2 regions of the Pontibacillus yanchengensis genome follow, and region 1 is predicted to be linked to the other one. Evidence: predicted binding sites of a transcription regulator. Region 1 holds the regulator's gene; the other holds the start of a gene.
The links. Region 1 encodes LexA, which represses DNA repair genes until DNA is damaged. Its sites were predicted from a motif close to CGAACATATGTTCG; they were not measured.
Positions count from the first base shown of each region.

Region 2: the regulator LexA is predicted to act here: its motif matches at 3,251-3,264, upstream of ruvA (Holliday junction branch migration protein RuvA).

Region 1 is NZ_WMEU01000001.1:207,284-215,116, forward strand. Features, by position in the region: gene GLW08_RS00995 (cytochrome c biogenesis protein CcdA) at 1-82, opposite strand, end outside; gene GLW08_RS01000 (YneF family protein) at 506-730, opposite strand; gene sirA (sporulation inhibitor of replication protein SirA) at 801-1,238, opposite strand; gene tkt (transketolase) at 1,369-3,363, opposite strand; gene GLW08_RS01015 (DUF896 domain-containing protein) at 3,617-3,850, opposite strand; gene GLW08_RS01020 (YneB family resolvase-like protein) at 4,023-4,673, opposite strand; gene lexA (transcriptional repressor LexA) at 4,975-5,604, shown strand; gene GLW08_RS01030 (hypothetical protein) at 5,717-6,352, opposite strand; gene glnA (type I glutamate--ammonia ligase) at 6,591-7,833, opposite strand, start outside.
Region 2 is NZ_WMEU01000002.1:258,341-266,173, reverse strand. Features, by position in the region: gene tgt (tRNA guanosine(34) transglycosylase Tgt) at 1-271, opposite strand, end outside; gene queA (tRNA preQ1(34) S-adenosylmethionine ribosyltransferase-isomerase QueA) at 299-1,324, opposite strand; gene GLW08_RS08470 (DUF2905 domain-containing protein) at 1,345-1,545, opposite strand; gene ruvB (Holliday junction branch migration DNA helicase RuvB) at 1,542-2,543, opposite strand; gene ruvA (Holliday junction branch migration protein RuvA) at 2,562-3,176, opposite strand; gene GLW08_RS08455 (BofC C-terminal domain-containing protein) at 3,555-4,103, opposite strand; gene GLW08_RS08450 (YebC/PmpR family DNA-binding transcriptional regulator) at 4,254-4,976, opposite strand; gene GLW08_RS08445 (YhcN/YlaJ family sporulation lipoprotein) at 5,556-6,152, opposite strand; gene nadE (NAD(+) synthase) at 6,236-6,976, opposite strand; gene GLW08_RS08435 (phosphotransferase) at 7,027-7,833, opposite strand, start outside.

The DNA of each region.
Region 1 (7,833 bases):
CTGGATAAAGCGGTAATACACAAGGAGAAATAAACGATAAGAAACCTGCTCCAAACGCTAGAAATATATTTAAATCTGACACGTCTTTACACCCTTTCAAAAACATAATGAAAAGTCCTTATAAGGACCCTATTATCTACTTCTTTAGTCTACTTGTAATTGTAAATAAAAATGACGTTGCATTCTATGAAAAGTACCTACAAGTTTATGACGTTTTTGTGACGATAATACTTGTTTGATTCTTCTGTCTTATGTACTACATACTTATAAAGAATTCACTATTTTGTAGTCGAGTATAGAAAAACTGAGCTAGTAGGTAGCAAGGTACGTACTAAGAACTGCACGAGGGAGTTACAATCAATGTAGATTTCCAACTAATGGTTTTAACCTTGCTTCTTCTTAAAATAGCAGATCATAAAGCAAACACTCTACTCTATCAAGGTATAATTTTCTTTTTAATATAAAATCCTTCTTCAAAGTAGAAGAAGGATTTTATGATCACCATTTATTTTTGTTGCTGTTGATTATTCATGGCTCGCATCATCTGATTAATTTTCTTCTGCGATGGCTTCTGTCCCATCTGCATCATTAACGTACGTAGCATTTGTTCATTAATTGGTGGGTTCTTCTTTAAATAGTTCATCATGTACTTTCTAGCAATAAAAAACCCTAGCGCGACGCCTGCTAGAAGTGTTATAAGGGCGATAACAATAACCCAAATGGTACCCATAATACAAATTTCCTCCTTCGTGTTGTCTCTCAAACATTATAGTAAATCAACAGAGAGAATACAATAGGAGCTAAAGAATAGCTTCTTTTTTAATAGGCGCTACCCATCCATAATGACTGTACGCTGTATCGATGATAAAAAAAGACGGGTGTATGGACCTGAGTGTATCAAACAAAACTTCTTCTGCCTGATGTAAATTTTCTGCGTAGAAACATACTTCACGATCATTTTTTTGTGTTAATCGAACTGATTTGCCTTGATGTTGTATATAAAATGAGGCTTCATTCTCTTCAAAAGATAACTCCACAGGCTTTCGTAATTTTGTTGCGATATGTTGAATAAGCAGATCTAAAGGTAACGGTTTGATAACTTCACTAAATTGAAGTTGATAAATAGAGCTTCCTTGATTATGTCTCCATTCTTGCAAAAACTGAAAAAGAACACCTGTTTTATGGAAATAATGATACGAAAATTCATCTTTTACCCAATAAATCGTATATTCACGCATCGCCTGTCCCTCCCATTAGAGTCATGATACCCCAATAAAAGTAAAAAATGTGTCAAATATGGTAGGTGAACATTTGAAATTTTTGTCGAAAAAGCCCCCTGTTTACCAAACAGGGGGCTTACTTTACATCTTACTTTAATAGGTTTTCTACTTTTTGTACAACATTCTCTACTGTAAATCCATATTGTTCCATTACTGTATTGCCTGGGGCAGAAGCACCAAAGCCATCTATTCCAAGAACATCGCCCTCATCACCTACATAACGCTCCCAACCTAATGGGGAAGCCATTTCAAGAGCAAGACGCTTCTTCACTGAGCTTGGTAGTACTTCTTCTTTATATGCTTTATCTTGAACGTTAAAGCGATCCCAAGAAGGCATGCTTACTACGCTAGTATCGATTCCTTTTTCACGTAATGTTTCTTGAGCACGCACAGCTAATTGTACTTCTGAACCAGTTGCGAGTAGAAGTGCATCAGCTTGGTCTTTTTGTGCAGGACTAATCGTATAAGCACCTTTCTTAACACCTTCATAGCTAGTACCTTTAAGTGTTGGGAGGCCTTGACGTGTTAGCACAAGAGCATTTGCTTGTTCATTGGATTCAAGCGCTAGGCGCCAAGCAGCCCTTGTTTCATTTCCGTCTGCTGGACGAATAACTGAAAGGTTAGGCATCGCTCGTAATGACGGTAATTGTTCAATTGGTTCATGAGTTGGACCATCTTCACCTACTGCAATAGAGTCATGGGTGAAAACATACGTAACTGGTGCTCCCATTAGAGCGGACAGACGAATGGCTGGACGCATATAGTCACTAAATACAAAGAATGTACCGCCATATACTTTTAATCCACCGTGCAGAGCCATTCCATTTAAGGCACAAGCCATAGCAAATTCGCGCACACCAAACCAAATGTTACGACCTGCATAATTATTGCGAGAAAAGTCGTCCTCTTCTTTCACAGTCGTTTTGTTAGATCCGGCAAGGTCAGCACTTCCGCCAAAGAAATAAGGAACTTCTTTTGATAGAGCATTAATCATTTCACCTGACGCAGCTCTTGTAGCCACTTTATCTTCACCTGGAGTGAAGCTAGGAAGTTTATCCTCCCAACCTTCAGGAAGTTCATCATGAATAGCTAGTTCAAATTCAGCACCTAATTCTGGATATGCTTCTTTGTATTGGGATAGCAATTCGTTCCAATTACGTTCTGCTTCTTCCCCTTGCGTACGTACTTTCGTTTCGAAATCTTGATACACATCAGCTGGTACATGGAAAAGCTCATGTTCCCAATTGTAATGTTCTTTGGCTGCCTGTACTTCTTCCTCACCTAGTGGAGCACCGTGAGAATCAGCTTTCCCTGATTTATTAGGAGAACCATACCCAATGACTGTTTTTACTTCAATCATAGTAGGTTGTGTTGTATTTTCTTTAGCTTTTTGAAGAGCCTGACGAATGGTTGCAATATCTGTGCCATCTTCTACACGAAGGACTTGCCATCCATATGCTTCAAATTTTTTCTCTACATCTTCTGAGAATGAACGGTGAAGATCGCCATCAAGTGAAATATCATTAGAATCGTATAGAACGACTAGTTTTCCTAATCCTAGGTGGCCAGCTAGAGAAGCTGCTTCTTGAGAGACACCTTCCATTAAATCACCATCGCCGCAAATTGCGTACGTATAATGATCAACGATTGGATAGTTTTCTTTGTTGTATTTAGCTGCTAAATGCGTTTCAGCCATAGCCATTCCAACAGACATAGCGATTCCCTGACCAAGTGGTCCTGTTGTAGCTTCCACTCCGTCTGTGTGTTTAAACTCAGGATGACCTGGAGTTTTAGATCCCCATTGACGGAATTCTTTTAAGTCATCCATCGTAACGTTATACCCTGATAAATGTAGTAGGCTATATAGCAACATGGACCCGTGTCCTGCTGATAATACAAAGCGATCACGGTTAAACCATGATGAGTGCTTAGGATTGTGTTGCATGAACTCTGTCCAAAGCGTGTACGCCATTGGAGCTGCCCCCATAGGCATTCCTGGGTGTCCTGATCCTGCTTTTTCTACCGCATCAATGGATAATGTGCGGATGGTGTTAATTGATTGTTGTTCGATTTGTTCTGACATGAAACTACCCCTTTCGTACTTCGCGTGTACATACTATGTAACAATTTAATCCTATAATGAAATCTGTTAAGTGACAACCGTTCTATCAAAAGAAAATAGAAATTCCCTCATTTGTCACATATATTAGGATGTTACTAGTTCTAATCTTTATGCCTTTTATTATTAAAATCGTGTAATTTCACACTAATCAGTTATCCAAGTAAAAAAATAAATGAAAAAACCCCGTTACATAGACGTAACAGGATTTTCAGAATTAATGCTTTTTATTACGTTCTTTTTCTTCTTTAAGTTTATTAGGTGTTACGTCATTCCCTTCAGGGTCAACAACTTTCACCGATTTCAGATGGTTCTTAAAGGATTTACGAACATTCTTCAAATATTCCTGACGTAATTCTTGTTGTTCGTCTTGTTCTTCTTTTGTTAATCCTTCATTTTTGGATTTATTGGCTAACTCATTAATACGATTAATTTTTTCTTGAGAAAGCATATATATCTTCTCCTTTTCTTAAGATGAAACAAAGGTAGCGTTCATTTAATTAACGTTTACACGAGTTATATAAAGGAAAATCTATAACAATATTTCATCATTTACATTTCCAATGAAAAAAGGCAAGTCCCACGAAGAGTGCTTGCCTTACTTGCTAATTATAGTAACGTTTTTATTTATTTTTTTCAAGTGATTGAAACTCTTGATATCTTCTATGTACTGTTGCTTTAGAGACATTATATCCCATACCTCTTAATGTAGCAGCAATCTCAGAAAAGGTTAAATCATTTTTACGCAACCTTGCTACTTCTTCAACTGGAAAATCTTTTCTATCTCTTCCCTGAGCCATTTCCTGATTAGATAGATTATCTGCAGGATTAAAACCGCTCTCTATCGCCTTTTTCATACCTCGTTTTATTTTTAGGTTATGAATTTTTCTTTGATATTCTTCAACGACACCAACGATTTGTAAAACCATGGAATCTGATTCCGATAATTGCAGGTATCCATTATGTGTAACTGTATAAATAGGGATATTTAACTTATTCAATTGATGAAAAAGAGCGATTTTTGTATTCCCTCTACCTAATCTTGTTTCATCTTGAATTAATAATACATCCGCTTCTCCACTTGTTACCATTTCTAATAGTTCAAATATACCTTCCCGCTCTACGTCATATCCACTAGCTTGTTCCTCTATTATTTTAGAAACTTCAAAGTTGTGAGTTTGTGCAAGTTCTTCTAATTCTAATCGTTGTCTTTTTAAGGAGGATACTTGCGTTTCTTTTTCGGTGCTTACGCGACAATAGATAATAGCTTTCATAGTTTCTCCTAACCTTTCACATTGGTACTTACGAGCACTCTATTTAACTCGTCACCATAGCATAATACATAAATCCTAAGCTGGCTACAAATAATAATATATACGCTACGTCAAGTTTTGATAGATTTTGAAACATGATGATCGCCTCCATAGAATAAGAACTTTTGTTCGCTTTCTTCTAAAATCTATTATATACGAACATTCGTTCTTGTCAACAGATTTTACGAACGAATGTTTGTATATCCTTACCAAGCATGGTATAATGTCGGTAATAAAACAATATGTACGAGGTGTAATTAATATGACAAAACTATCAAAAAGGCAGGAAGCAATACTAGATTTCATTAAAGACCGTGTTCTCGAAAAAGGTTATCCACCATCCGTAAGAGAAATTGGCGAAGCTGTTGGACTAGCTTCTAGTTCTACCGTCCATGGACATCTTGCTAGATTAGAGAAGAAAGGCTATATTAGACGCGATCCAACAAAACCAAGAGCAATTGAAGTCCTAGAATTGGAAGAAGGTACTGGGACGCATATCCCTAAAGGAGAGGCAACTTACGCTCCTGTCATCGGTAAAGTAACCGCTGGGATGCCAATTACAGCTATTGAAAATATTGAAGAATATGTACCTCTTCCTGACACACTTGCAGCAGCAGATGATGAAATCTTTGTTCTCGTTGTCCAAGGGGAAAGTATGATTGAAGCAGGAATCCTTGATGGAGATATGGTCATTGTTCGTAAACAGCAAACCGCCCAAAACGGGGACATTGTAGTTGCAATGACGGAGGATGAAGAAGCAACTGTAAAACGTTTCTTCAAAGAATCTAACTATATACGCTTACAACCAGAAAACGCTACAATGGATCCCATTATCGTTCAAAACATAAGTATATTAGGTCGAGTAGTTGGATTATATCGTCATATCCATTAACATAAAGCTGAAGCTTGATTAATATCAAAAATCCACAAACAAATAAGAAGAGCTGACCAAAAATAGGTCAGCCCTTCTTTTATGATTCAATTTGATGAACTTTTTCTCACTCTTATTTATTTTCTTTCTCCTGCAATAGATCTCGCAGATTGTAGGCAATGAAATAATGCGTATTTCTCGTAAAATAACGTTGTGCTCTATGAACAAATAAGAAGAGTGTTCCAAGAATAATGAGTAAGCCTACGCCTAAAAATAATATGTTCTCAAAAAAGATAAAATATCCTGTTATTAAAAGACATATAATTAAACTTGCTCGAAGAACACCTAATTCCTGTGTCCTCGTCAACAAGTGTTGATATCGAGCTGACAGATATTCCATTTTATGTGGAGAAGAGATATTAGCTAATGATTTCTGCCACAAATATTCAAAATAAAAATACTGTCGTTCCGGTTTTGATTCCTCCTCATAAGAGAGACCGGCATTCTCTAATACTTGCTTAATCTCATGAGAAACTTCCAATGGTCCTCTTCCGAATAACCATTCCATTGCAAAATACGCTTGATGTAAAAGGTAACCCACGATGACGCCAAATGAAATAGCTGTTAGTAAAGCCACTATAATCTCGACTGGTGGTAGATTGTCCGAAAAAAAGACTCTTTTTGAAAATGCATCCAATAAAATATAGTAAAGAATGATCAACCAACCTGGTATTCCCCATCTGATTATATATTTGCTTTCTACATTCATAACTCCCCTCCTAATACGACCTATTATTACTTTCCATATGATTAAATAATATCCTTTTTATTTACGACAAAATGGTCCCTTATGCCTTTCTTTTGGCTACATTTAACGTCTTCTCATACTAATGATTTATAGAGTGTTTTAACCTAGCCTTTTCCTATATAGATTTAGTAGGTATCAGGTCAATCAGAGTACCGCCCATAACAAAACCCTTGAAGCTATGCTTCAAGGGTTTTGTTCATTAATATGTGCTTAGATACTGTTCGCGCTCCCATGGATGGACTTGCGTACGGAACATATCCCATTCGATTTCTTTTGATTCGATGAAGTGCTCATATAGGTGTTCGCCTAGAGCTTCCACCATTTTCTCGTCTTTTTTCAATAATTCAAGTGCATCTGCTAATGTAGCAGGTAGATCTTGAACGCCGTGCTTCACACGTTCTTCTTTATCCATAACATAGATATTACGATCAACTGGTGTTGGGGCTTGTAGTTTGTTCTCGACGCCGTCAAGACCTGATGAAAGTAGAACTGCCATTGCTAAGTATGGGTTTGCTGAGGGATCCACAGAACGCACTTCTATACGAGTACTCATACCACGAGAAGCTGGAATACGAATTAATGGACTTCGGTTTTGACCGGACCATGCAACATAACAAGGTGCTTCGTAACCAGGAACAAGACGTTTATATGAATTAACTGTAGGGTTTGTTACAGCAGTAAAATTCGTTGCGTGCTTCACAACACCTGCGATAAATTGATAAGCTGTTTGACTTAACTGTTGATCACCCTTTTCATCAAAGAATGCGTTCGCACCATCTTTGAATAGGGACATATTCACATGCATACCAGAACCGTTTACTCCAAATAATGGTTTAGGCATAAATGTTGCGTGCAATCCATGCTTCCGTGCAATTGTTTTAACAACAAGTTTAAATGTTTGAATATCATCACAGTGTTTAATGGCATCAGCATATTTGAAATCAATCTCGTGCTGACCTGGTGCTACTTCGTGGTGAGAAGCTTCAATTTCAAAACCCATCTCTTCTAATTCCAATACGATATCACGTCGACAATTTTCACCTAAATCTGTTGGAGCAAGGTCGAAATATCCACCTCTGTCATTAAGCTCCATAGAGGGTTCTCCCTTTTCATCTAATTTAAATAGGAAGAATTCTGGCTCCGTACCTAAGTTAAACGCAGAGAATCCTAGTTCTTCCATTTTCTTAAGATTACGTTTTAGGTTATAACGTGGGCACCCTTCAAATGGTGTACCATCTGGATTGCAGATGTCACAAATAAAACGAGCTACTTTCCCTTTTTCAGAAGTCCATGGGAACACTACAAATGTGTCAAGGTCTGGGTGTAGTAGCATATCGGATTCTTCAATACGAACAAATCCTTCGATGGAAGACCCGTCAAACATCATTTGATTATCTAATGCCTTGTCTAATTGACTAACTGGAATTTCTACATTTTTGATA
Region 2 (7,833 bases), on a different contig from region 1:
TAGAACCATCCCAATTCATAAACTTGTGAAGCCCCCCTGCTTCTTCCACAATGTCTTCCCCAGGTCGAAGCCACAAGTGGTAGGTGTTGGATAAAATAATATCTGCTCCCATTTGCTTCAACTCTTCTGGAGCCATTGTTTTAACGGTCGCCAATGTACCTACAGGCATAAACATTGGTGTTTCAAAGGAGCCATGTGGTGTATGCACACGTCCTAAACGTGCCCCTGTTTGCTTACAGGTTTTAATTAATTCATATCGTATTGCTGGCATGAACGAAACCCTTTCCTTGTTGAACTTTTATTTAATAAACATTGCATCTCCAAAACTAAAGAAACGATACCGTTGCTCAATAGCCTCATGATAGGCCTTCATTACAAGATCTTTCCCAGCTAATGCACTCACCATCATAATAAGAGTAGACATCGGTAAATGGAAATTCGTAATCAAGCCATCCACTGCACGGAATGTGTATGGAGGATATATGAAAATATCCGTCCATCCGCGAGCCTCAGTAAAATTGCCATAATCCCGAACAATCGTTTCTAAAGTCCGAGTTGAAGTTGTGCCTACCGGAATGATACGACCACCACACTCTCTCACTCGTTTAAGTTGGTCAGCAGTCTGTTGATCCATATCATAAAATTCTGCGTGCATTTCATGTTCTTCCACGTTATCCGCACTTACAGGTCGAAACGTCCCTAATCCAACGTGTAATGTTACATAGGCAATTTCTACCCCTTGTTGTTGTATCTGTTCCAAGAGCTCATTTGTGAAATGAAGTCCTGCTGTTGGTGCTGCGGCAGAACCTTCCTCTTTGGAATACACCGTTTGATATCGTTCTTGGTCTGGAAGTTGTTCCTTAATATAAGGAGGTAATGGCATCTCTCCTAAAGATTCTAGAACTTCTAAGAAAATACCATCATATTGTAGCTTCACAATACGACCACCGTGATCTTTTAATTCGGTACATTCCGCAACCAACTTCCCATCACCAAACGAGATTCTTGTCCCCACTTTCACCTTTTTGGCAGGCTTAACTAAAACTTCCCATTCGTCTCCTTCTTGCTGGTGAAGAAGTAATACTTCTACTTTACCACCAGTATCTTCTTTCACGCCATATAATCTTGCTGGTAGTACACGGGTATTATTTAGAACAAGACAGTCCCCCGACTTAAGGTAAGAAGGCAGATCATAAAAATGCTTATGGTCAATGGTCTCCGTTTCTCTGTCGAGCACAAGCATCCTAGAATGAGTTCTATTTAACAAAGGGGTTTGTGCAATAAGCTCTTCTGGTAAATCAAAATCAAAATCCTTGATGTTCATAACGCTCTCCCCACTCTATTTCAACGAATTTTTCCAATAATATAAAAGATTAATGATAGAACAATGCTGACAATAATCGAGGTAACAATTGGGAAATAGAACGTCACATTCCCTTTTTTAAATGCTATATCACCTGGTAACTTGCCAAACATGGTCCATATCAATCCAATAATAATAAAGATGACCCCAATAATAATGAACAATTTAGGTAAATCGGTCAAGCCCCTGGCACCTCCCGATTAAAATGTTCGTACGTTTTATTGGTAACCAGTCTTCCCCTAGGGGTACGTTGGATAAACCCCATCTGTAAAAGAAATGGCTCATAGACATCTTCAATTGTTTGGGGTTCTTCCCCTATCGTAGCTGCTATCGTATCTAGTCCAACTGGTCCGCCCTTGAAATGATCCATAATACCAGTCAGTAATTTATGGTCAACATGATCAAGTCCCTCTTGATCGACCTGAAGCATCGTTAGTGCATGTTGGGTAGTATCTTTAGAAATAACTGCTTCCCCTTTTACTTGAGCAATATCCCGCACTCGCTTCAACAAACGGTTAGCAATACGAGGCGTCCCTCTTGATCTTCTAGCAATCTCAACAGAGGCTTCTTCACTTATATCTACATGAAAAATATCTGAGGTACGCTCCACTATGGCACACAAATCTTCTGTCGTATAATAATCTAAGCGACTTAATACGCCAAATCGATCACGTAGTGGAGCGGATAGAAGACCAGCACGTGTCGTTGCCCCAACTAAGGTGAAAGGGGGTAAATCCAAACGAATCGAACGTGCTTCGGAACCTGAACCAATCACAATATCTAAACAGAAATCCTCCATTGCTGGATAAAGCACTTCCTCCACCGAACGAGGGAGTCGATGAATTTCATCAATGAATAAAACATCGCCAGCTTCTAATGAAGATAGAATAGCAGCCAAATCTCCTGCTCTTTCAATAGCAGGACCGGCTGTAGTTCGAATCTGACCACCCATCTCATTGGCTATAATAGTAGCAAGCGTTGTCTTACCTAATCCTGGAGGACCATATAAGAGGACGTGATCAAGTGGTTCATTTCGCATTTTGGCTGCTTCTATAAATATCTTTAAATTTTCTTTTGTCTTTCCTTGTCCTATATATTGGGCAAGCGTTTGAGGTCTAAGGCTATATTCAACCGATTCTTCATCAGGTTGCACATCACCACTTACCATGCGATCGTCCATCGTACACCTCCTCCTTTATTACTTTTGCATCATAAGAGATAATCCTTTTCTAACAAGATCATCTGTACTTGTAGTAGTTTCTTCCTGTAGTCTTGGTCGAATGGATTTTAATTCTTTCTCGGAGTATCCTAATGCTTTCATAGCTTCAATGGCTTCTTCGAGGTGTTTGGACTGCTCTTCTTTCGTTTCACCTTCAAAGAAAATCGTGCCCTCTTCTTGCTCAACAGGTAACCATTCAGTCAATTTACCTTTCAAATCTAGTATCATTTGACGAGCTGTTTTCTTACCTACACCAGGGAATTTCGTAAGGAAGGTATCATCTTCCCGCTCAATCGCCGATACAACTTCCCCAACAGACGTGGAGGCAAGTATCGCTAAAGCCCCTTTTGGCCCTATTCCTGACACATTCAACAACTTCGCAAATAAGGATTTTTCTTCAGGGGTTTTAAACCCATAAAGCATTTGCGTATCCTCTCTCACATAATGATATGTATAAATTCGAATCTCTTTATTTTTGTTAGATTGATAAGCAAATGGATTTGCACAACAAATATCATACCCTACACCACTTGCTTCGACAATAACACTTTCAGCATCAATTGATGTTAATACACCTTGTATATAAGCAATCATTTCCGTAACTCCCTTACTCGTACTTTACCTCTTTTTATTTTAACACAAGATGGCTCTGTACTCGAAGAATGTTTCGGACGTATGTTCGCCTATAAGATTTTCATAACACATATAATTTTTTGAAAATAATGGTTGACTGACTGGTCATTAAAATCTACTATAGAAGTTAGATAAGTCTGAAAGGTAATGAGGTGCCTCCGTACATGAAAACCATCGACCGCATCATCAAATACTTAAAATCCCTAGGTGTAAACGCAGAAAAAGTAACGAAACAACCTAAAAGCACAAGGTAAATGGAAACATGAAGAATTAGAAATGTTGCATTCTAACGCCTAAACCCTAAAAAACCTTCCTATGTTAGGAAGGTTTTTTGGATATTCAATATTTTGGGACTGCATATTGTTTATATGTCTTCAGCAAACTAAAGTATTGATCCTTGGTATGAATCTTAATCCCCTTCTTCAATTTCTCCGTTTGATGACTCTCTAACTTTTCCGTATTTATATAGAAGAAAGATTGTATAGCCTTTTGATGATTTGGCGTGCCTTCAAAAATAGTTAATTCTCCTTTTTGATTAATGCCAAAGTATCCATCATGCTTCATTTCTGGAGATAATTCATCTACTTCTTTTTGAAATACAACCTTTCCTTCTAGTTGTTCTACAAGGTTCCATCCATCATACGTTGCCCAGAAATCCTCCAAGGACCATATTGTTTCTGTAAATGTTTCTTCACTAACCTGTCCATCAACATAAGTTCGACGCAAAACAACTTCCAATTCCAGTGGATCTTGCTCCCAAGACTTTTTTTCTTCACTCTTGTTCTGACTGGTAGCGTCACCGTCAGAAGCTTCCCCATTATAAATGGATATACTTCCAGCCACCAACACGACAAACAAGGTTAGGAATAGCATACGAAACGTTTTCATATTTGCCCCCTCCTATCTAAGGATTCCTTCTCAATAGCTACCAAGACGTTCTGCGACTCATTGAACCTCTTCTGCAATCTAATAAAAAAACTTCTAATCTCAGTATGTCCTGAAATTAGAAGTTTCATCCCTCTGATAGAGGTAGACTTATTATTTTTGATTATGATAAACCTCTTGCACGTCTTCAAGATCCTCAAGCATATCAATCAGTTTTTCGATTTGCTCTGCTTCTTCTCCCTCAACATGAGAATAGGTTTGTGGGAAAAATGTTACCTCTGCATTTTCTAATGTGTAACCTTGTGATTCCAATGCAGTACGTACATCCTGAAACGACTCAGGGTCAGTATAAATCTCGAATGACTCTTCATACGTTTCCATTTCATCTGCACCTGCTTCAATAACCTCGAGCATAAGTTCTTCTTCATTAATATTATGTTCATTTCGATTAACTACAATATATCCTTTGCGGTCAAACATAAAGGATACACAACCGTTTTCCCCAAGATTACCGTTATGTTTGTTAAAGGCGTGACGCACCTCAGAAGCTGTACGATTACGGTTATCTGTGAGTACCTCAACCATCACAGCAACTCCAGCTGGTCCATAGCCTTCATACGTTGTTTCCTCATAATTTGCACCGTCAAGATTTCCAGTCGCTTTATTTATTGCACGATCAATATTTTCATTTGGTACGTTATTTGCTTTTGCTTTATCGATTGCTTGGCGAAGAGCAGGGTTTGTTTCAGGATCCCCTCCACCTTCTTTCGCGGCTACATAGAGGTCCTTTGCAAGTTTCATGAAGATTTTCCCGCGTTTTTTATCTTGCGCACCTTTACGATGCTTTATATTGGCCCATTTCGAATGACCTGCCATGGGACATACTCCTCTCTCCTAATTCCATAATTCGAAATCCTTATATAATATAACACAATCCCCTCCAATACAAAAGCTTCACGGTACTTTGACAGTCTGTATAGCGGATGGTTTTTACACTAAAGAAATTATTTCAACTTATTACCTTTTGCACCATCATTATCTTGAAGACTTGGATTCAAGATGATTTGGGTAAAAGAAATGCTTACGTTGAACCAAATCACGCAAAGATGGACCAGAAAATTGGGGGGGGATCCTATTTTTCAAAAGTCGCTCCTATATCTGAAATCTCGCCCCTATATTTCAAAAGTAGCTCCAGTTTTTTGATTCTCGCTCCGAAAGCAGTAAAAGTCGCTCCAGAACGTGTGACAACGCCGAAAGACCCTACATCGTGTAGGGCCGCAGGAAAGTAAGTGATTTCCAGGCTCAACTTTTCTCTGAAATCATGTAACGGAAACTTTTCTCTCTTCAAAACTATCTCGATTTCAAGTCTTCAATATACCTCATATGGAGTAAAAACAATGCCCCATTTACCTCATTGGTTAACACAAAAAAACAGGAGCGCTACTTAAGCACTCCTCATCGATACGTTTGCTCTCTAAATTGATCTACGCCATTTGGCATCTCTTCGTCTTGATGCAATCGACTTTTTAAATCCTTCATGCGATCCCAATAGCGTTCATCTGTGTACACCACGATTTCTTTACCATTCGTTTCAGGCATTTCTTTCAATATTTCCCTTACCTTTTCGGCAACATTTACTCGTGTATAGGTTGTTCGGTCCGGTTCTTCTATAGCTACAACTACCTTTTCATTAGTTACAACTACTTGCGCGGTTTTCACATATCTAGACTCACTTAACCTTTTACCAATTTCTCTTGATTGCTTATCGTATTCCTTATTATTGGTAGACATTGCATCAGGATCACTAATTGGCGTGTTCTTTTTAGGGTATTCATTTTGAGGCACAGATCGATCAATGTACTCTTGATGCTTTTCACTAGGCTGATCTTTCCCATCATTGTCAATCGCTTCTTTGTTCATGCGATCTCTATCGATGGAGAGAGATTCAGGTTCTAGCTCAGGTTCAATAATGGATTCAGATTCCTCTTGCCCTGCACAACCTACTAATATCCCAGTGACTATCAAAGATAACAACACCATTTTGTTTATCATATTAAAAACCTCTCTTTCCTTCTTAGCATGGATGAGAGAGGTTTCGAATAACCGAGTTACTTTTAGGTAATTTTTTCTTTCGCTTAAAACTTAGGAGGCGCAGCTGCAATATCACGCTTATGTTCTGTCTTTTTATGAAGATTTTCAATGACTTTCTCATCTTCCTCAGGTATTTCTTCCCCTTTTAGATGCTTATCAATGGTATCGTATGAAACACCTAATTCTTTTTCATCTGTCTGCCCTTCCCATAAGCCAGCACTCGGGGCTTTCTCTACAATCTCAGAAGGCACTCCTAATGTACGAGCTAATTCACGTACTTCCCCTTTTGTTAAATGAAGTAAAGGAACAAGGTCCACTCCACCATCACCATATTTAGTGAAATATCCAGTGTACCATTCAGGGGCATTATCCGTTCCAACTACTAGGTATTTATAATTTGTTCCCAGTGTATAAAGTGTACTCATACGAAGTCTCGCACGTAAGTTGGCATCAGCTAATCGCTCTTGATTTTCATTGTACTCATTTTTATTCTGTAACTGAGCTTTAACCGTTGAAAATAAAACATTATGTGTATCCGTTAAATCCACCGTTACAGAATCAATTCCACAGCTTTCGATTACTTTTTGAGCAGCATCCTGATCTCCAGGATTACTTTTACATGGTAAAATAACTGCTAATGAGTTTTCTGGAAAAGCTTTCTTAATCAAATGAGCTACAACAGCTGAGTCAACACCACCACTTACTCCAACTAACAATCCATCTAAACCTGCATCTTGCACTTGTTGTTGCAACCATTCTACTAATTTGTTTACTTTATCCTGCATAAATGTACGTCTTCCTTTCCAATCATAGTTATGTTAAGTTTCTTCCCATTTCATGTTAGCACATTCGTAAGTTGTGCTACAAATGTTTGGTGAAGGTGCCACCAGTTTTGAACTTTTTCCAGCCAATGAAAAATCTGCTCGTTCGAAGGGTTTTTTTGCAAAAGGACATTCCATTCTCTAAGAATCCAACTCGGGAACACCACACCTTTATAGAAAGATTCCTCTGTAAGATGATCACGAAACAAGTCTAAAAGAATAAATTCATCGACACTAATTCCTTTAGATATAAATCGATGAGCGAGTTGTATCCGATCATAGCATTGTGGGCCTAGTGTTAATAAATCAAAATCAATCAACTTAATATGATTATCTGTGGTTCTTAGAAAATTATGCGACGCAACATCACCATGATTCCACTCCCACACATCATTACTTAATTTAATAATAGCGTCCCAGTCCATAGATTTAAACTGCTGTAATGCTTCAGTGCTAAATAAGCATATCTCTCTGAACAGTTGTATTTCGTTATGCATAGCAAAAATATGCTCATTTAATGCAAATTGATGATACCTTTTTTGCCATTTTACATATAATGGCGAGCGCTGCTGTACCGAATTAATTTGGATGCCACGTGCATGAGTATGGAATAATATTAAAGCTTTTTGAGCATCATGCCTATCCTTTTTATTCTCAAAAGTAAGGGTAGTGCCATCTTGCCATGGAGATAAGGTCCATATGTACCGAATACCATCATACACTGTAAACCTGCCACTTGGAAATGGAACAAAAGGAATGATTCCAGCATAGGAAACAGAGTTAAAAAATTCCCATTGCTGACGAACCACTTGCATGGAAGG